Regions from separate parts of the Lysinibacillus sp. FSL M8-0216 genome, predicted to be linked through region 2. Evidence: riboswitches for the same ligand, from Rfam matches in the RefSeq annotation. Region 2 holds a riboswitch; each other region holds the start of a gene.
The links. Region 2 has a riboswitch for cobalamin ahead of cobT (nicotinate-nucleotide--dimethylbenzimidazole phosphoribosyltransferase). Riboswitches for the same ligand answer to the same signal wherever they lie in the genome.

Region 1 (5,088 bases), 1.0 Mb from region 2:
TAAGAGGTGATTGTAATGGAGGATAAGGTGTATTGGAAATGTGATTATACGTACTTTGAAAAAGGCGAAGTCAAAACTACTGAATATAAATCGCCTAAGCAATATGATAATTCATACAATATAAATGTGATTGCTAAGATATTAGCGAGAGAGATTAAAAATGAAACAGGTCGTACAGTAAAAAGTTTTATTAGGTTCGTGGAAAGCCCAGTGGTAAGGAAAAAGATAAATCAGGTTGGGGACATTAAAGTTAAAAATGGAGCAAGTCTAAGTGAAATTGTTTATAATGTGGCTACGACAGAAGAAGAATTAAAAGAAGTAGAGAAAAATAGAAAGAATTTAGAAGATTTAATGGTTAATATGTTCCTTCATTATTATAAATCGAAAAGAGATAATAAAAACCTATAAGGTTTATTTAATGTAGTTTAAGGGGATGATGTGAATGGGGAAGATAGTTACTGAAGAAGAATTCATGAAAGGCTGTTTGAAATTAGCTCCACCTAATTCAAAGATAAGGAAAATTGAGAAGGATGGATATACATTTTTTCAAATAGGGGATCTAAATATAGATAGAGCTGCTAGATTATTTAAAGATTTAATTAAATAATAGTATTTTTTTAAAAGAGGTTATTCTTGATGGATAGCTTCTTTTTGTTTACTTCTTAGATAAATCAATTATTACTTGCTTATAAAATTAATTCTCCCCTTTAATGTATTAAATTGGTATAATTGTACTAATAATGTATGAGGGAGAGAATTAATTGAAAAAGTTAAAATTTATAATTCCATTGTTGTTTTGTTTGTTAATTGGATTAGGTATGAATAACGCTAGTGCATCAGAAGGAGTATCAATTTATATAAACGGTGAGAAACAATCGTTTAGTAATCAAGCAGTAATAGAAAACGGTAGTACATTAGTTCCTTTAAGAGGTATTTTTGAATCACTTGGTGCTAATGTCCAGTGGAATCAATCTACTCAAACAATTGACGCTTCAAAAGGTAATACAAAAGTATGGCTGAAAATAGGTTCGAAAAATGCTAAAGTAAATGATAATGCTATAAATTTATCTGTTCCAGCACAAGTTAAGAGTGGAAAAACACTTGTTCCACTTAGATTTATTAGTGAGTCATTAGGGGCAAATGTCCAATGGAATCAAAAAACTCAAACGGTAACAATTACTGGAGATTCAAATAATAAAAAAACGGAAAATGAAGAAAAGAAAGTTCCAACTTTAAAAATTGGCGAGACTTTTTCAGATGATCAAATAGAAGTTACACTTAAAAAAGTGGAATATGTAGATGGTGTTGATAAGGGATTTAATGTTTATTTATCTGTAACTAATAAATCTGAAAAGCCGTTAATTTATCCTGGTGGATTGCGATTTAAAATTAATGAGTCTAAATATGAAAAAGAAATAAATGACATTGGATATATAAATCATTTTAATTCAAAAGGATATATTTACAAAGGGGAAACAACGGAAGGACATTATCAGTATCTCTTTGACAAAGATATATCAATTAAAGAAATAGAATATAACACAGGGATTGTTAATTATCCTAAAGCAAAGTGGATTGTTGAATAAATAATTAGGTCGCCTTTTGATAGGTGGCTTTTTTAATTGCCTTCCTTTTCCAATTTCTTGACAGTAGGTAAACTACATATTACAATTTAGTTTGATAGTCAGTAAGGAATATTTACTCTACTATTTCTGACATCTTTTAAACGGCTAGAAATCAACTGAATAGCGTGTAGTAATAGGTGTAAATTGCGTGCAATTTGCTTAAAAGGGAAGTCGGTGTGAATCCGACACTGTCCCGCAACTGTAAATGTGAGCGACTTTTCAGCAACCACTGTCAAATGATGGGAAGGGGAAAAGTGGCGATGACCATGAGTCAGGATACCTGCCTAGTTACGAGTACACACCATAAACCTACGAGGAATAGGAGGTGGCATGTTGACAAAACAGAATGCTCTGTTCGTCACAGTACGTCATACGCCCAAAGTTCATGAAAGGGTTCATTTTAGAACTCCTTCACATTTACTTAGGGTTTGTTTGGCATTGTGTGATGAAGCACATTAAAGCGAAGGATTTCCTCAAACATAGTAGGAAGTCCTTTTTGTTTTGAAAATATGTACGCAAAGGGGATGCACATAGGATGAATATTCATGCAACGACAACACAGGAAACGCCTTTTGTAGATATGACGATTTGTAAGCAGCCACGGACAGAAATTGCTAAGAAAGCGAAAACAAGAATGGTGGTCGAATCACTAATTGATCAATTATTAGCAACGAGACTGATTCGCAACGATCGTTTTTTTGAGCAAATCTTATATAATAAAGACATTATTTGGATACAAAATGGGGAGGTAGAAGGCCATCTTTTTGCTCAGGCGAATTTAACGGATCAACTGAAAACGAAGACGAATAGCTTTATGATGTATATGCCAACCAACCCTATTGTTTATGAGGTGAATGGGGAGCAGTACCACTTAATTACACGCATTGATTCAACACGAGCAAAGCCTAATCTTGACCGTCTTTCACAGGAGCCCAATCCAGTGTTAAGCGCTGCACGTGTCAATGATTTACTATGCTCGATTGTCATACGTTTTTATGAAACGTATATGAACGATTTAGAGCAAATTCCTCATCAGGATAAACTAATTGCATTTGCACAGCAGGAATACACGCAGTTTCTTCAAGCCGTTAAGGAATTAAATGATTATCACTTTAATTGGCATCCACGTGGGAACGGCCACGAGCTATTATTAACATTAATTGATCAACTACAAATATTAAAAAGTCAGCCTGGAAAAGTAGTTATCGACTTCACGAATACGCAAGGTTATGTGGTGGTTGAACCTGCCTATCCGGTGCACAAGCCTTCAAAGAAAGCTGTTGGTGCCATATAAAAGCAAGCCCTCCATGAAGCGGAGGGCTTGCTTTATTTTTTGTAGGGATATTCTACCTTCATCTGAAGTACTAGTTCAACAGATTTGCCATGCTAGTACATGAACTTAGCTCTGACAATGCATGGCTGCTTGCGCCTCTTGCCAAGGGACAGAATAGCCTTTACCTTTTGAACAAAAAATGCTAGAAGAACTGTATTCAGGGTCGGCATTTTTATCATAGCCTATTTGAGATATTACTTCTTCTGCATGATGACACAAATCATAGCCATCAAATTGGAGGGTAAGCGCACCTTTCCCATTTGTATAGGCGGCAAAAATCGTGCTATAGCTCATGAAGGTCGCTACTGGTGCACGTCCTGTTAATACAACTTCTGTTTCAGTGAGTACAGGGTCGTCGAAGGTGCCAGCAGCCTGTTGAATGTCGGTCATCATACGGCCAATAAAGTCATTGGAAGCCTTCATTTTAAAGCGATAATACGGCTCAAGCAGGACGTTCTGTGCTTGTTCCAGTCCTTGGCGCAGTGCTCGGAAAGTGGCTTCTCGGAAATCACCGCCAGACGTATGTTCATTATGTCCACGTCCCGTTAAAAGCGTAAAATGAATATCTGCTACTGCGTAGCCTGTGAGTAAGCCATGATGATCACGTTCAAACAAATGCTTCTCTACGAGGCGCTGGTTGCCCACTGATAAATCATCCGCATGGCAGGCATTGCTAAAGGTAATGCCAGTCCCACGTTCATTTGGCTGCATTAATAAATGAATTTCTGCATAATGCTTAAGTGGTTCAAAATGTCCGTAGCCTGTAACGGTTGTCGCAATTGTTTCCAAATATAATATTTGCGGCTCTCCAAAAGAGATGTTTAATGTAAAGCGCTTCAATAATACTTCTATCAGTACCTCTAACTGAATGACACCCATTATATGCACATGGATTTCCTGAAACTTTTCCTGCCATACGACACGCAATGATGGCTCCTCGGCCTCTAGTAGACGGAAAATCTTTAATACTTCTTTAATATGTTGCTCACCCTCATATTGAACTTTTGCCTGTAATGTAGGGACAAGCTCATAGGGCTGTGATAGCGTGTTACTGCCAATGCGATCGCCAATGTGTGCCTGGCTGAGCCCTTTAACAGCGAAGATTTCACCAGCCTCAACATGCTGAACAGTTTCAAAACGGCTGCCGTTATAAAGACGAATTTCTGTTACTTTCTCTGTAAGGTCTCCAAACGTAAATTCATCTCGAACATGTAATTTGCCTGTTAAAGCCTTGATGAATGTTAAACGCTGATGGCCATCATGTCGTATTTTAAAGACCTCTCCTTGAAACGGTGCTTCCGGCTCGAAGTGAGTACCCGTTATGAGTGGAAGTTGAGCAATCAATTCTTGAATGCCTTCATCTTTTAATGCCGAACCAGTAAAGCAGGGGAAGGCGGATTCATTTTTAATCATCGATTGTAGGTGCTTCATACACAGGCCATGCTCCAATGCTTCATTCAAAAAGGCATCCAGGAGCTTTTCATCACGCTCCGCCAGCCATTCCATGATTGTGCTGGAAACATAATTCTCCTGAAGTGGTTCATCGACGAATAATACATGTTCCGAGAAATCTTTATGGAGCTGGGTCATCACAGCCCTTACATCTGCTCCGTCACGATCTATTTTATTAATAAAAAAGAATGTAGGGACATGATAGTTTCGTAAAAGCTGCCATACCGTTTCAGTATGACCTTGAATACCCTCTACCGCACTTATAATAATGATGGCATAATCCATGACACGGATGGCACGCTCCATCTCTGGGGAGAAATCGACATGTCCTGGTGTATCAATCAACGTATATGTATCGTCGCCAATAGTCATGCGTCCTTGCTCGGCAAATATCGTAATGCCCCGTTTGCGCTCAAGCTCATGATTATCTAAATAGGCATCCTGATGATCGACACGTCCCCGCGCTTGAATACTATTTGTATGAAAAAGCACTTGCTCAGAAAAGGTTGTTTTTCCTGCATCAACATGAGCAAGAACCCCAATCGTCTTGTACATAATAAATCCTCGTTTCTATAAGTAGCTATCTTCTCATTGTATCAGAATACTAGCACAATTATTTCTTGTAAAATGATTCGTCTTTTTGTCGAAATAGTGCTAATATAATGATGATTATATTTT
Region 2 (7,042 bases):
TATTAAGTTTTCTGGAGCCGACAGAATCATTTTCAGTGGCCGATTATCAAAAGCTAGTCAGAGCGAAAATTGCTGACATACAAGCTCGTCATAAGCTACCGATTATAGTAGGTGGCTCAGGCTTATATGTACAAGCTGTTCTGTTTGATTTTCAATTTACTGATGAAAAAGTGGATGAGGCAGCACGTCAAGCCTATTATGATGAATTAGCGAAGCTTGGTCCTGAGGCCATGCACGGTAAATTAAAACAACTAGACCCTCAAACTGCAGAGGCCATTCATCCAAATAATACACGTCGTGTCATTCGCGCATTAGAGATGCTAGAATTAAGCGGTGTATCGAAGGCAGCTGAAGCTCAAAATCGAGGTGAAGTGCCTCTCTATAATCACTTGATCTTAGGTCTAGGTCAAAATATGTCACGAGACGTGCTTTATGACCGTATTAACCGTCGTGTCGATTTGATGATGGAGAATGGGCTTTTAGAAGAGGTCAGAGGGCTATGGCAACAAAATATCCGAGGTGTGCAGTCTATACAAGCCATTGGTTATAAGGAATTATATGATTATTTAGATGGTAAATGTTCGCTAGAAGGCGCTCTTGACAGCTTAAAACAAAACTCTCGCCGCTATGCGAAAAGGCAACTTACTTATTTCCGCAATAAAATGGATGTCCATTTTGTGATGACAGATGAGCAATTATAAAATTAAAGAAAAATTTCTAAAAATTACTAATTGATAAATTGGTAGAACGTGCTACTATAGGAATGAAGAGGTAGAAAGTTAGTAGGGAGGCTATTTGATGAAATCAATCAACTTGCAAGATACGTTCTTGAACCAACTACGTAAAAACAGTGTTTTTGTAACTGTATTTCTATTAAACGGATTTCAGTTAAAAGGGACTGTGAAATCATATGATAATTTTACAGTTTTATTATTGGATGCTGAAAATAAGCAGCACCTAATTTACAAGCACGCCATTTCTACATTCGTTCCAGCTAAACAAATAGAATTTTTAGAGACAGAAGCTTAAAAAAATTGTTAAACAGTTAGTGTGTTCTCCACACTGGCTGTTTTTTTTGCTACAGGCTATAATGATAGAGGAAATAGATATTTGGAGGACGAGTTTGATGAAATCAATGGAAACAACACAATTATTAGAACTATTAGATGCAAATGAAGACCTATATATTATTGATGTACGTGAAGAGGATGAAGTTGCACATGGCATGATTCCTGGTGCTCAGCATATTGCTCTTGGGACAATCCCAGAACGTCTAGAGGAATTAGATGAAACTAAGCCATATATTATCGTTTGTAAGGCTGGTGGTCGTTCAGCTAATGCTTGTTCTTATTTAGAGGCACAAGGATTTGATGTGACAAACCTAGAAGGCGGCATGTTAGCTTACGATGGTGAATTAGAATTTAAATAATGACATAATGAAAAAAGAAAGAGTGTATACTCTTTCTTTTTTCATATGCTTATTTTTGGAGTGAGTCCATGATAAGGCTAAAGTTTTTTTCAAAGTTCTTGTACGGGTTCACATTTTTTTGCCCGCGAACCTTTGAAGCATAGCTGGCAAAATTTAAACCAGCACCGTATATTTGTAAAGCGCCATTCGCAAGATCTCCCTTTTGTAAAAGCTCAATGCCATCCTTTAAGAAATTTTCACTCTCATCGAAATGACATTCCGCCATGTATTTATCTCCATTATAAAATAATTTCAAATTTTCCATAATGACATACGCTGTTTCTTCACTGATGGAAGCATCAACATTCATTAATAACTGATTAATCGGTTTCACTAACTGAGCGTAATGACTATCATAATTTTCACAAGTCTCTGCAATAGCGTTTCTTAATTCTCTTGCATTCATTCTAACTCCTCCTTAAAAGAAAATTTTATCCATACCTATGAAGTAATTAGCGATTCCTTTTCCCTTTATCTATAAATCGTACTCTATAATTTTCAGAAATATGTTACAATTATATCGGTGAAGGAGGGATTTTGTATGTTTCGTTCAATAGCACCCCCAACAATGTCTTGACAGTAGAATCTACTGTCAAGGCATACAATAACAGTTTGCTCATTTTCAATAGATTCTACTGTGTAGGTTAATGCTTATACGTAGAAAGTAGGAATTGTAATGAGCGGAAAATTAGCGTTTGTATTATCCATGATTATTTTTGGCGCAGTTGGTGTTTTTGCCAAGTATATCCCTTTGTTTTCAAGTGAAATCGCTTTTTGGATGAGTTTGATTGGTGCTTGTTTTTTGATAGTGATTTTTATTTATATAAAGGAAAGTTTAACGAAAAGAAGTATTCTCAAAAATAAGTGGAGATTAATACTTTCTAGTGTTGCCTTATGTGGGAATTGGATTTTCTTATTTCAGGCTAAGAAACAACAATTGCTAATGCTGCACTCAGCTATTATTTTGCACCAGTACTAGTAATCTGTTTATCTCCAATAGTCTTAAAAGAGAAGCTAGTTAGCAGAAAAATACTGTATGTCTGTGTGGCCATTTTTGGCCTATTTTTGATTGTCCAAAGTCAAGGCACTGGAGACAGTAAACATTTTATTGGCATTGTCTACAGTCTTATCGCCGCATGCTTTTATACAGCTCTAACATTTACAAATAAATGTATATGTGGCTTAAAAGAACTGGAAAATACAATTATTCAACTATCTTTAGCAGCTTTTTTCCTTTGTTTTTATATACTTGGGACAACAGGGTTTCAGGTTATGACACTCAGTTTTAAGTCAGTCCTATTATTAATGACATTAGGTATTGTCCATGCAGGGGTTGGATTTTTATTGTTCTTTTGGGGCATGTCAAAGCTGAAAGGGCAAAGTATAGCCATACTTAGCTATATAGCTCCACTAACATCATTAGTCATTTCAACGATGATTATTGGAGAAAAAATGACGCATCTACAAATAATAGGAGCGGTCCTATTATTAGGGTCAACATTGCTAAGCGAGCTAGAAAAAGAATAGGCATACGAGTATCGCATTTAAATATTGACAGAAGAAATATGCTGTCGTAGATTAAAAGTAGTTTAATACAAGCATTAGGTGCCCATTAAGGGAGAATAGGGAATAAAGTGAAAAGCTTTAGCGGACCCGCCACTGTAAAAGGGAGTTTAATAGTGAAGACCACTAGCTCATTGCTGGGAAGGTACTATGAAATGTTGAACTTAAGCCAGGAGACCTGCCTATTTGCTTTAAGTGGATATAGATGATGGAAAAGTCTGTAGTTTATTTGTCATGACAATAAACTACAGGCTTTTTATTTTGTCTTCATGAAGAACGAGAGGAGAAATGACAATGCAATTATTACATGACACAATTCAAAACATTCAAGGCGCTAATAAAAATAGTAGGGAGCAAGCAAGGAAGCGAATAGATATTCTATGTAAGCCGCCAGGTAGCCTAGGTAAATTAGAATCCATTGCTGTGCAACTTTCTGGGATTACAGGACAATTATATCCGGTGATTGATCAAAAGGTGATGATTGTCTGTGCAGCAGATCATGGAGTTTGTATGGAAGGTGTGACGACGAACCCACAAGATGTTACTTTATTTCAAACATTAAATTTTCCAAAAGGAGGTACGGGTGTTTGTGCGATTGCAAGTGTGACGAATACGAAGGTTGTAACGGTAGATGTTGGAGTAAAGGATGATCTTCCACTCAATGCGGGCGTAATCGTTCATAAAGTAAAATATGGTACAGATAATATGGCACAAGGCCCTGCTATGTCTAGAGAGGAGGCCATTCAATCTATTGAAGTGGGGATTCGTGTGGCAACAGATGAAATTATAAAAGGAGCCAATCTACTTGGAACAGGAGAGATGGGCATCGGTAATACAACGCCGAGTACTGCGATTTTAGCTGTTTTGACTGGCTATGACCCAATTGAAATAACAGGGTTTGGAGCAGGTGTTGGTCAAGGAGGAATTGCTCATAAAGCAGAGGTCATTGAAAAAGCAATTACGCTCAACAAGCCCAATCCTAACGATATCATTGATGTTCTAGCTAAAGTTGGAGGGCTAGAGATTGGGGCTATGGCTGGTATCATCCTTGCAGCCGCAAGTTACCGAAAACCTGTTGTGATTGATGGATTTATTTCAACTATTGCTGCGCTTATTGCTTATCAAATTGAACCAAAAGTAAAGGACTTTATTATACCTTCTCATGCATCGGAGGAGCCAGGGGCTAAAATTGCCGCTGAATTACTAGGAGTGGAACCCATGCTAAACATGAATATGCGGCTAGGAGAAGGTTCCGGTGCAACACTAGCCTTTCCTCTATTAGATGCTGCTTGCTCAATGATGAAAAATATGGTGACACTGGAAGAAGCAATGAATCTTTTGGCTAAATAGTTACCGAAAAACAATTAAGCGCAAATAGTTAAGGAACAATTTGCGCTTATTTAATCAATGATAGACTCTATGCCCGATTCAACCTTCGCAAAGGTAAACGCCATTTCATCATATAGGAAAGAATACGTAATGCTGTAATTACCGCAAATAACATATAAAGGAAAATGTCTCCTGTAAAAATATCAAATCCAATAACAAGCCCTGCGAGAGCAGCCCAAACACCATAGACTTCGTCACGAAGAACAAGTGGTTTTCGTCTAGCTAATAAGTCACGCACGATTCCACCACCTGACCCTGTTAAGACCGCAGCTACAATGACAGCACTAATCGGCATATCCAGCTTTACAGCGTAGAGTGCGCCTTGAATAGCAAATGCTGATAAGCCAATTGCATCTGTGAAATTGCCCCAACGATGCCAGTGTTGAATCAAATGATGAGGGAAAATAAAAAATATGGTAATTGCTGCAAGTGCAATTTGAAACATCATATCCTGTCCCCATAATGTTGTGACAGGTAGCCCGATAAGTAAATTTCGGATAGCCCCTCCACCAAAAGCAGTGACGATACCGAGTATATAAACACCGAATAAATCGTATTCCTCTTCCATTGCAATAATTGCCCCAGAAATAGCAAAGGCAATTGTACCAATAATACTAAAAACTTCCCAAGCCATCCCTTTCACCCCTTCTATAAATAAATGAATCTCATTCCTAAAGCAGAAAGATCCTGTAAGTAACAAAATCTATGAATTTAATAGCCAAAATCCATCATTAAATACTCTTCTTGAAATAAGTCCGCACATTAGCTTAGCGTAAATTTCGCTGAGAAACAATAGGCAAGTTTTACAGGTACCTATACAAATTGATAAGATGTTAATGAAATAAAGAAAAACATCTGTTATAAGCGTTCATTACAAGTAGACGATTAGGGAATTCTAGCATAATCGAGGTCCATTTAGATTCAAGTTTACGGAATGATATGCATGACAATTGTGAAATGGAGAAGAAAAAGAATGACGTTTACATCTAATTTATCAGCATCGACGCTATCTTTAGCGGCAACAATAGAAGAGAGAGTGAGACCTTTTCATGCTAAGGTGGAAGAGATGGCGTTTTATAACCAGCAAAAAGTGCTAGCGGCATTTCGAAAACATCAAGTTAGTGATTATCATTTACACCCATCCAATGGCTATGGCTATGACGATGAGGGACGCGATAATTTAGAGCGTGTCTATGCCGAGGTGTTTGGAGCTGAGGCTGCCATTGTTCGACCGCAGATTATTTCAGGGACACATGCAATTACGCTTAGTCTATTCGGTGTGCTACGTCCTGGTGATGAGCTGCTGTATATTTCTGGTCAGCCATATGATACGTTACAATCCATTGTCGATGGTGGTGACAAAGATACAGGTTCCCTGAAAGATTATCAAATCGGTTATTCACATGTTGATTTACTGGATAATCAAACCATCGATTGGGCCGGTGTGAAAGGGGCCATAACAGCAAAGACGAAAATGATTGCCATTCAACGATCAAAAGGCTATGCAACACGTCCATCCTTTTCTATTGCAGAAATTGCTGATATGTGTGCAAACATTCGTAAGTTAGCACCGGAGGCCATTATTTTTGTTGATAATTGCTATGGTGAATTTGTAGAAAAGCAAGAGCCTACAGAGATTGGTGCTGATTTAATGGCAGGCTCCCTCATTAAAAATCCTGGTGGAGGATTAGCGAAAATTGGAGGCTATATTGCAGGCAGAGCAGATTTAGTGGAGAAATGTGCGTACCGGATGACATCACCAGGGATTGGGGCAGAAGCAGGAGCGACATTAAATACATTAGGTGATTTTTATCAAGGATTTTTCCTAGCTCCACATGTTGTATCACAAGCGTTAAAGGGTGCCATTTTTACGGCTGCTATGCTGGAGGAAATCGGGATGAATACATCTCCAAGTTACCAGGCACATCGGACAGATTTAATACAATCGGTTTCTTTCCAAACCGCACAGCAAATGATCGCCTTTTGTAGGGAAATACAAGCCAACTCGCCAATTAATGCTCATTACGCACCAGAACCAGCCTATATGCCAGGCTATGAAGATGATGTCATTATGGCAGCGGGAACATTTATTCAAGGCTCTAGCATAGAGCTTACAGCAGATGGTCCAATACGTCCGCCTTTTACAGCCTTTATACAGGGTGGACTAACATATGAGCATGTAAAATTTGCCATTTGTAGTGCGGTACAAGCTATTCAAAAATAGAGAGGAGGAAATGGACAAACCGTAAATTTGAATAGTTTTTTACAATTTTCTCTCGGATTGAAAAAAATAGTGCCAACCATGTTAGGAAACCTAACATGGTTGGTTGACAGTGAAAAAATTTCGTTATATGATAAGCGGGTATTGGAGGAGGACTTAAATGAGTCGTGAAATTAGACGAACTATGCCGTTATTATCAATGAGTATTGTAATGCAATTAACTGAGCTCTCGGCACGACAAATTCGTTATTATGAAGAACACCATTTAATTGAGCCGCACCGAACAGAAGGCAACCGTCGAATGTTTTCATTAAATGACGTCGACACATTGCTTGAAATTAAAGACTACTTAGAACAGGGTATGAATATGGCGAAGATTAAAAAAATATTTGCTAAAAGGA
Region 3 (7,042 bases), 1.8 Mb from region 2:
AATATAGCAATGTAAATCGCCACCATGTTTTTGGAAACGTTTTTTACCAGAGCCACTTTCAATCATTTGCACATCCGCAATTACATGACGCCCTGCCAGAATAGACTTAACACCTGCTTCAAGTGCTCCTGGTGTAATAATAACGCTACGACCTAGCTCAAAGTCAGCAGATGCATGGATAATACGGCGCACAACCTTCCATTCATCTTCTGAAAAGTCATGCTCCCCCATTTCCTCCGCGATAATCGAGAAACTATAATCGTAAATTTTATCTGGGTCTACTGTTAATGGTTTGAAATCTGTTTTAAAATCCATTGTTATTGCCTCCTAAAGTGTATGTTGTACAGCCTGTAACACTTCTTCAAAAGTGGAATATTGCTGGCCATATTTAATATTGGGTCTTGCAATAAGAATTGTTTCTATAGAACAAGCAAGGGCTGCCTCTAGCTTCTCGTCTACTGAGCCGACTTTGCCACTTTCTTTGGTAATCATTAAGGTCACTCCATATTGACGGAATAATGCTTCATTTAATTCCTTTGAAAATGGGCCTTGAATGGCTACAATATCTCGCTGTGCCACACCGAGCGCCTCACATTTTTCCATATTGTCAAGTCGTGGGAGCATACGAGCAATGACTCTTGTATTTTCTAAGCCTTGTAAGACTTTCGTAAATGTAGCAAGCGTTTTACTACCTGTTGTCAGCATAATAACACCACGCTTTTCTGCTGCTAACTGAGCTGCTTCCTCATAATCCTTCACGACTGTTATAAGTGGGTGTTCATAATGTTCATGAGCACGTTCATAGCGAATATAAGGAACTTGCGCTTTTTCAGCTGCTGCCATGGCATTTTTCGATGCCTCTTCTGCAAATGGATGAGAGGCATCTACCACCAATTGAAAGCCTTGTTCCGATATAATAGTCGCCATTTCTTCCGCTGTAAGTCGCCCTATTAAATGAGGTAAGCCAGCGTCAGCAAGACTAGAGGCTGCCGATTCCGTCACAACGGTGGCAGTTACAGCATGTCCCGTCCTTTGCAGTTCAAGGCCTAGATTCCTTGCATCACTCGTCCCTGCTAACATGAAAATCATTTTACTGGCTCCTCTTCATGATGATGATGGTGATCGTGATCGTGATCGTGTCCATGATCATGGTCGTGGTCGTGGTGGTGATCATGGTCGTGATCATGATGGTGATGATGATGTGCATGCCCATGAATAGCAGCGTAAGCCCGATATTCTTCAAGATCTTTCATACCTGTTGATGTACCATTCACCGCTTGCTCAATACGTTCTAATAGAACATTTTGTAAACGTTCATGGTAGCCAAAGTAGTTGGCAATTTGAATCTCACATGCTGGAAATTGCTCATTGTATTTCTCACACATAACATGCATACGCTCCATTAAAATACCCGTGAATAAAAAGTAAGGAAGCATAATAATTTTTTTAGCACCTAGTTTGACACAGCGTTCAATGCCTTCTTCAACACGAGGGTCCGTTACGCCCATAAAGGCACTTTCTACGTATTTAACAGGTAGTTTTTCCCATAGTAATCGTGTAATTTTATAGAAATCTCCATTTGCATAAGGATCACTACCTCCTCGAGCAATTAATAAAATGGCTGTGTCTTCCTGTTCTTGTTCAGTATCAAATCCAATTTCAACTAAACGATCTTGTAATATCGCAAATATTTCTTCATGAATGCCAATTGTTTGACCATATGTGAATGTGATATTCGGATAATGCTCACGAGCATGCTCGATTTCTGCCGGAATATGTAGCTTAGAATGACCTGCATGAAGTAAAATAATCGGGATGACATGTACCTCTGAAGCACCCTTTTTCACACAGTTTGTAATACCTTCTTCGATGTTAGGAGAAGCAAATTCAAGGAAGCATGTTTCCACTAAATATTGTTCATCAATGCGAGATTTCATTTGCTCGATAAATGTACGCACCTCATCATTTCCTGCTGCTAAACGGCTCCCATGGCCAACAAATAATATAGCTTTCATCTCTTTTCTCCTCACTAGTCGCCGCACGGAGCTGGCTCTATTTTTATTTTGGAAGACATATCTTGATACGTAAAATGCAATATCTTTTTCACCCGCTTGAAGTATTTAAATAGACGCTCGTTTGGATGCGCATTTGCTTTATATTCTTCAATAATATCTGTAATTAAAGGGATTAATTGATCAGGCTCCAAACCTTCTACAACAGGCTGTGCTGCATGAGCCGTACGCCCGACTGGTTTCGCTCCAATAAAGACATCAAATTTACTTTTGCGATAGACAATCCCAATATCATCAAACACGGCTCGATAACAAGCCATTCCACAGCCATTGAAGCCAATATTTAATGTTTTCGGTAATGACATACCGCCAAGCTTTTCTTGAATTTCCTCCGCATATGGAATGGAATCTGCTTTTTCACCGTAGCAAAAATCACAAGCCTTCAACGATAACACATCACCAATTGGTGCTAATAAAAAGCCTACTTCCTGTAATTTCTCAGTGATACGTTCAGGCGTTGTTGTAGGTATTTTTAAATGGATTTGATGATCTGGTGTATATTCCATTGATCCTTCTTCTCCTACTACCTCTGCTAACGTCATCATTTGCTGTGGTGTGAAAAATTTATTAGCCACGCCAGGGCTCACTGCTAATTCAAAAATGGATTCTATTTTTTGTTGTACAAGCTTTGGAGTAACCTTGATAGCACTTGTTCCCTTTACCATTGCAAGTGCCGCTGTAGCCATTTCAAGTGCTGTTTTTTTCGGCTTTGGCATAACGGCTATACTGGGTTTATTCATTCTCCCTGCATTAGGGTCTGCCGCAAAGTCATTTCGTGCTGTTCCTGTCTCTTGATTCATCGCCCATGGCTCATTTTCTTCCCGTAAGCGTTGATGAGGACGTAATGGCTGTTTTTCCTCACCAAGTGTATATTTACGTTGGTAGCCTCGCGGTGTAATCATTTTATTATCATAGAAGAACGTAGATGAGTTTCCGATAATAACTGTTGTCAGCATACCAATATCATGTTCCAGCATTTCTGCCAATGTCGTCATCGTCACTTCCTGACGTTCTCGATAGGCACTTTTTACAAGCCCTACTGGTGTGTCAGGAGAACGATATTCTAAAAGAATTCGTTGCGCTTCGACAATTTGTCTTGTACGGCGACCACTTTTAGGATTGTATAAAGCAATAACAAAATCGGCCATAGCTGCGGCTTCCACACGCTTCGCAATTAAATTCCACGGAGTGAGATGGTCACTCAAACTAATGGTACAAGCATCATGCATAATGGGTGCACCAAGTAAACTAGCACATGAATTGATAGCTGAAATACCTGGGACAATCTCCACTTCAATACCAGTTGCCTCTGTCCAGCCTAGCTCAATTAATACTTCATACACCAATCCCGCCATACCATAAACGCCTGCATCTCCACTCGAAATGACCGAAACAATACTTCCTGCCTCTGCTTGACGAACGGCCTCCTGAGCACGTGACACTTCCTCTGTCATACCTGTACTGACAATGGATTTTGCGCTGACTAAATCTTGAATCAGTTCAACATAGGTTTTATAGCCTATGATCATGTCACTTTGTTGTAAAGCCTCTACTGCACGTGTCGTAATATGCTTAAAGTCTCCAGGCCCAAAGCCTACTACGAAAATTTTCCCTTTTTGCGCCATGTTTTTACCCCTCTTTCACCTTTTCAATCCCTTTAATGGCTGTTGTTTGCGCTGTTCGCTGTAATGTCCCTTCTCGAAGTGTAAAAACATGATCGTTATATAAGGATTCATGATGCAAATCCTGTACAAGTGTTCTAGCATGCTCCGTTGACGGTACACGATACCAATTCCCCTGAGGGTAAGCAATCACAACACAAGCATCCTTGCATCGTCCATTACAGCGCGTTCTTGTCGTATGTATTTCTTTATCTAGTGCGTTACGCTGTATTTCATCTCGTATAGCTTGGGTAATTTCCTCCCCATCCTTGTTCATACAGCTACTGCCATTGCAAATAAAGAGATGTGTTTTCATCCCCTCTAAATTCCACGTTGTCATCTTATATCTCCCCTCATTTGCTTTTGGAAAAAAGAAAAAACCTTTACTCTGCCGAAGAGTAAAGGTTTGTAGAAGCCAAATAAAAACGAATAGATTGAAAGACAGATCCTCGCTTTTGCTTCAACTTCTCCCTCCGAAAAGTTTGCATGCACAATCTGATAAGCAGGTTTCCTGACTTAAGCTTCATTTTACTGTCGCACCTTCCCTAGTTTGCACAGGTGGCATTGCGATTTCATCAGCTATTACAGTAGCGGGGGCTGTATTGGACTTTCACCAATTTCCCTATTATCTCGAGTTCTTCGAGCACTTATCGACGTTTTATATGAAATTTTTAATCGTATACATAATAGAAAACTGTCTTAATCATATCTTATTATTTTAAAATTTCAATATTTCTTTAAAAAATCATGACAAATTTATCAATTTCATAGGAGGGGTGAAAGCTATTAAAAATTTGAATTTGCCTTCTTTAATCCTAAAAAACGTTAGTTATCAGAATTTTCGACATTGATATTCTATTTTTAATTTTTTATAAAAAAAGTATAGCATAATTATGGAAATTCGTGATACACTTTGTCGTGAAATCTCACAACTTACTATTTTTCGGTGTAAAATGCTCGTCATTTTGCTTAAAAGGGAAGCCGGTTTAAGTCCGGCGCGGTCCCGCCACTGTAATAGGGAGCTTTATAGAAAATGTCACTGTCCAATGGATGGGAAGACCTATAAAGTGTTGAACTAGAGCCAGGAGACCTGCCGAACATAAGTGATCGTTTCAGCCTACGAGGATAGGTGTGCGGCTTAGCAGATGAAAATGTTATTTGCTTTTTTAGCTATGCACTTTTCCAACAACGGAAAAGTGCTTTTTTATTACGCACGCTACATTCTAAAAATCTATTTACAGTTTGGAGGAAAAAAATTGAAGCTGTCTTGGTGGAAACTTAGTTATTTTCTATTGGCTTTTTTAATGGTGCCAAAGCGTGCCTTCGCCATGCATATCATGGAAGGTTTTTTACCAATCGAATGGGCTATTTTTTGGTGGGTAATCTCCATCCCATTTATTATTTTAGGATTGCGCTCTATTCGTAAAACAATTGATGAAAACCCTGAAACAAAAATGATTCTGGGGCTGTCCGGTGCGTTTGCCTTTGTCCTATCAGCCTTAAAAATCCCTTCAGTTACAGGGAGCTGCTCACATCCAACAGGAGTAGGTCTCGGAACAGTATTATTTGGACCGTTAGCCATGAGTGTCATCGGGACAATTGTTTTATTATTTCAATCTTTACTTTTAGCTCATGGTGGGATCACAACATTAGGGGCTAATGCATTTTCGATGGCTATTGTAGGACCGTTTATCGCCTACTTTGTATTTAAAGGGGCAAAACAATTGGGGTTATCGTTTTCATTAGCTGTTTTCTTTGCGGCCATGCTTGGGGATTTAGGTACATATGTGGTGACTTCCATTCAATTAGCACTAGCCTTCCCATCTGAAGTTGGAGGCTTTATGGCTTCCTTTACAAAGTTCGCAAGTATTTTTGCCTTAACACAAATCCCATTAGCTGTGAGTGAAGGAATATTAACAGTTATTGTCATGAACTTCTTGAAAAAATATAATATTAGCGAATTAAAATCTTTACGTGTTTTCTCTACAAAGGAGGCGCACTAATATGAAACGAAATTTATTACTTTTAGCAATCGTCGTACTATTGGCGATTATCCCTCTTTTCGTCCAAAAAGGAGCAGAATTTGGAGGAGCCGACGGTGAAGCAGAAGCAGCCATTGGGGAGATCAATGCAGAATATGAGCCATGGTTTGATAGTTTGTGGGAACCACCTAGTGGTGAAATTGAAAGCTTATTATTCGTGCTACAAGCAGCTATTGGTGCTGGTTTTATCGGCTACTTTATTGGCTATATGCGTGGCAAGCATAAAGAAGGTTAAGGATTATGTTACTCATTGATAAGTATGCGTATCTCAATAAGCTAGCGTTCGTTCATCCGCTAGAAAAAATGATATTTTCATTAGGACTACTTTTATTCACGCTTATTATGAGAGATGAACGACTTTCACTCATTACATTTTTTGTAATGAGTGCTTTTATCATTTGGGGCGCGAAAATTCCACTAAACTATTATGCGAAGCTATTATTACTACCTGGTTTTTTCTTATTCACAAGTCTCTTATCAATCATCATTTCGATAGCTCCAGCAGCGCATACATTACCAGCCCATATGGGGGCATTTACGTATATGAACTGGACAATTTTTATTGGGAGAGCCAGTATCGCTACCGCCCAGCAACTATTCTTTATTGTACTTGGCAGTATAAGTTGCTTATATTTTTTAGTTTTAACGACATCTGTACAAGGAATTTGTTATGTGCTTCGACAATGGCGGCTACCTACTTTATTAGTTGAGCTAGTAGAACTCACCTATCGTTTTATTTTTATTTTTTTAGAAAGCATGCAAAAAATTCATTTGGCCCAGCAAGCCCGGCTTGGCTACCACTCACCCATGCAATGGTTACGTTCAGTGTCTATGCTAATTGCCGCGTTGTTTATTGAAATGTTTCAGCGCAGTCGAGAGCTTAATCATGCCATGCTGGCGCGTGGTGGTGAAACGGTTTATTGGCATGAAACGGGCGCCTATAGCAAAAAAAACTGGCTTGGTATAACGGCTATTTTTTTATTCCTCATCGTATACGGAGGGTACTTCTCATGACAGCATTTTATTTTAAACTAAACAACCTGTCATATGCCTATGCAGATGGTACGAAGGCTTTGACAGATATTACATTAAACATTCCAAAAGGGAAAAAAATCGCTATACTCGGTCATAATGGAGCAGGAAAATCCACTTTATTTCAGCACCTTAATGGTATTTTGAAACCAACAGCTGGGACCATTTCATTTGATGGAGAAAAACTTCAATATAATAGAAAGGCATTAAAGGCTCTTCGCCAACAGGTTGGAAT

Region 1: it holds a riboswitch for cobalamin, as region 2 does, so the genes downstream of both, MKX57_RS11100 (hypothetical protein) here and cobT (nicotinate-nucleotide--dimethylbenzimidazole phosphoribosyltransferase) in region 2, are expected to answer to the same signal.
Region 3: it holds a riboswitch for cobalamin, as region 2 does, so the genes downstream of both, MKX57_RS14660 (energy-coupling factor ABC transporter permease) here and cobT (nicotinate-nucleotide--dimethylbenzimidazole phosphoribosyltransferase) in region 2, are expected to answer to the same signal.

What each region holds. Positions count from the first base shown of each region.
Region 1 covers NZ_CP152007.1:2,258,107-2,263,194, forward strand. Annotated here, with positions in the region: gene MKX57_RS11085 (hypothetical protein) at 16-408, shown strand; gene MKX57_RS11090 (hypothetical protein) at 443-607, shown strand; gene MKX57_RS11095 (copper amine oxidase N-terminal domain-containing protein) at 762-1,586, shown strand; cobalamin riboswitch at 1,744-1,928, shown strand; gene MKX57_RS11100 (hypothetical protein) at 2,161-2,919, shown strand; gene MKX57_RS11105 (translation factor GTPase family protein) at 3,025-4,965, opposite strand.
Region 2 covers NZ_CP152007.1:1,229,061-1,236,102, forward strand. Annotated here, with positions in the region: gene miaA (tRNA (adenosine(37)-N6)-dimethylallyltransferase MiaA) at 1-701, shown strand, start outside; gene hfq (RNA chaperone Hfq) at 799-1,029, shown strand; gene MKX57_RS05705 (rhodanese-like domain-containing protein) at 1,127-1,429, shown strand; gene MKX57_RS05710 (hypothetical protein) at 1,479-1,874, opposite strand; gene MKX57_RS05715 (hypothetical protein) at 2,145-2,447, shown strand; gene MKX57_RS05720 (DMT family transporter) at 2,513-2,995, shown strand; cobalamin riboswitch at 3,055-3,232, shown strand; gene cobT (nicotinate-nucleotide--dimethylbenzimidazole phosphoribosyltransferase) at 3,326-4,381, shown strand; gene MKX57_RS05730 (trimeric intracellular cation channel family protein) at 4,449-5,054, opposite strand; gene MKX57_RS05735 (methionine gamma-lyase family protein) at 5,394-6,644, shown strand; gene MKX57_RS05740 (MerR family transcriptional regulator) at 6,802-7,042, shown strand, end outside.
Region 3 covers NZ_CP152007.1:2,981,400-2,988,441, forward strand. Annotated here, with positions in the region: gene MKX57_RS14635 (precorrin-8X methylmutase) at 1-315, opposite strand, end outside; gene cobK (precorrin-6A reductase) at 328-1,089, opposite strand; gene MKX57_RS14645 (sirohydrochlorin chelatase) at 1,086-2,015, opposite strand; gene cobJ (precorrin-3B C(17)-methyltransferase) at 2,030-3,697, opposite strand; gene MKX57_RS14655 ((2Fe-2S) ferredoxin domain-containing protein) at 3,702-4,073, opposite strand; cobalamin riboswitch at 4,217-4,399, opposite strand; cobalamin riboswitch at 4,661-4,846, shown strand; gene MKX57_RS14660 (energy-coupling factor ABC transporter permease) at 4,990-5,736, shown strand; gene MKX57_RS14665 (energy-coupling factor ABC transporter substrate-binding protein) at 5,738-6,010, shown strand; gene cbiQ (cobalt ECF transporter T component CbiQ) at 6,016-6,789, shown strand; gene MKX57_RS14675 (ATP-binding cassette domain-containing protein) at 6,786-7,042, shown strand, end outside.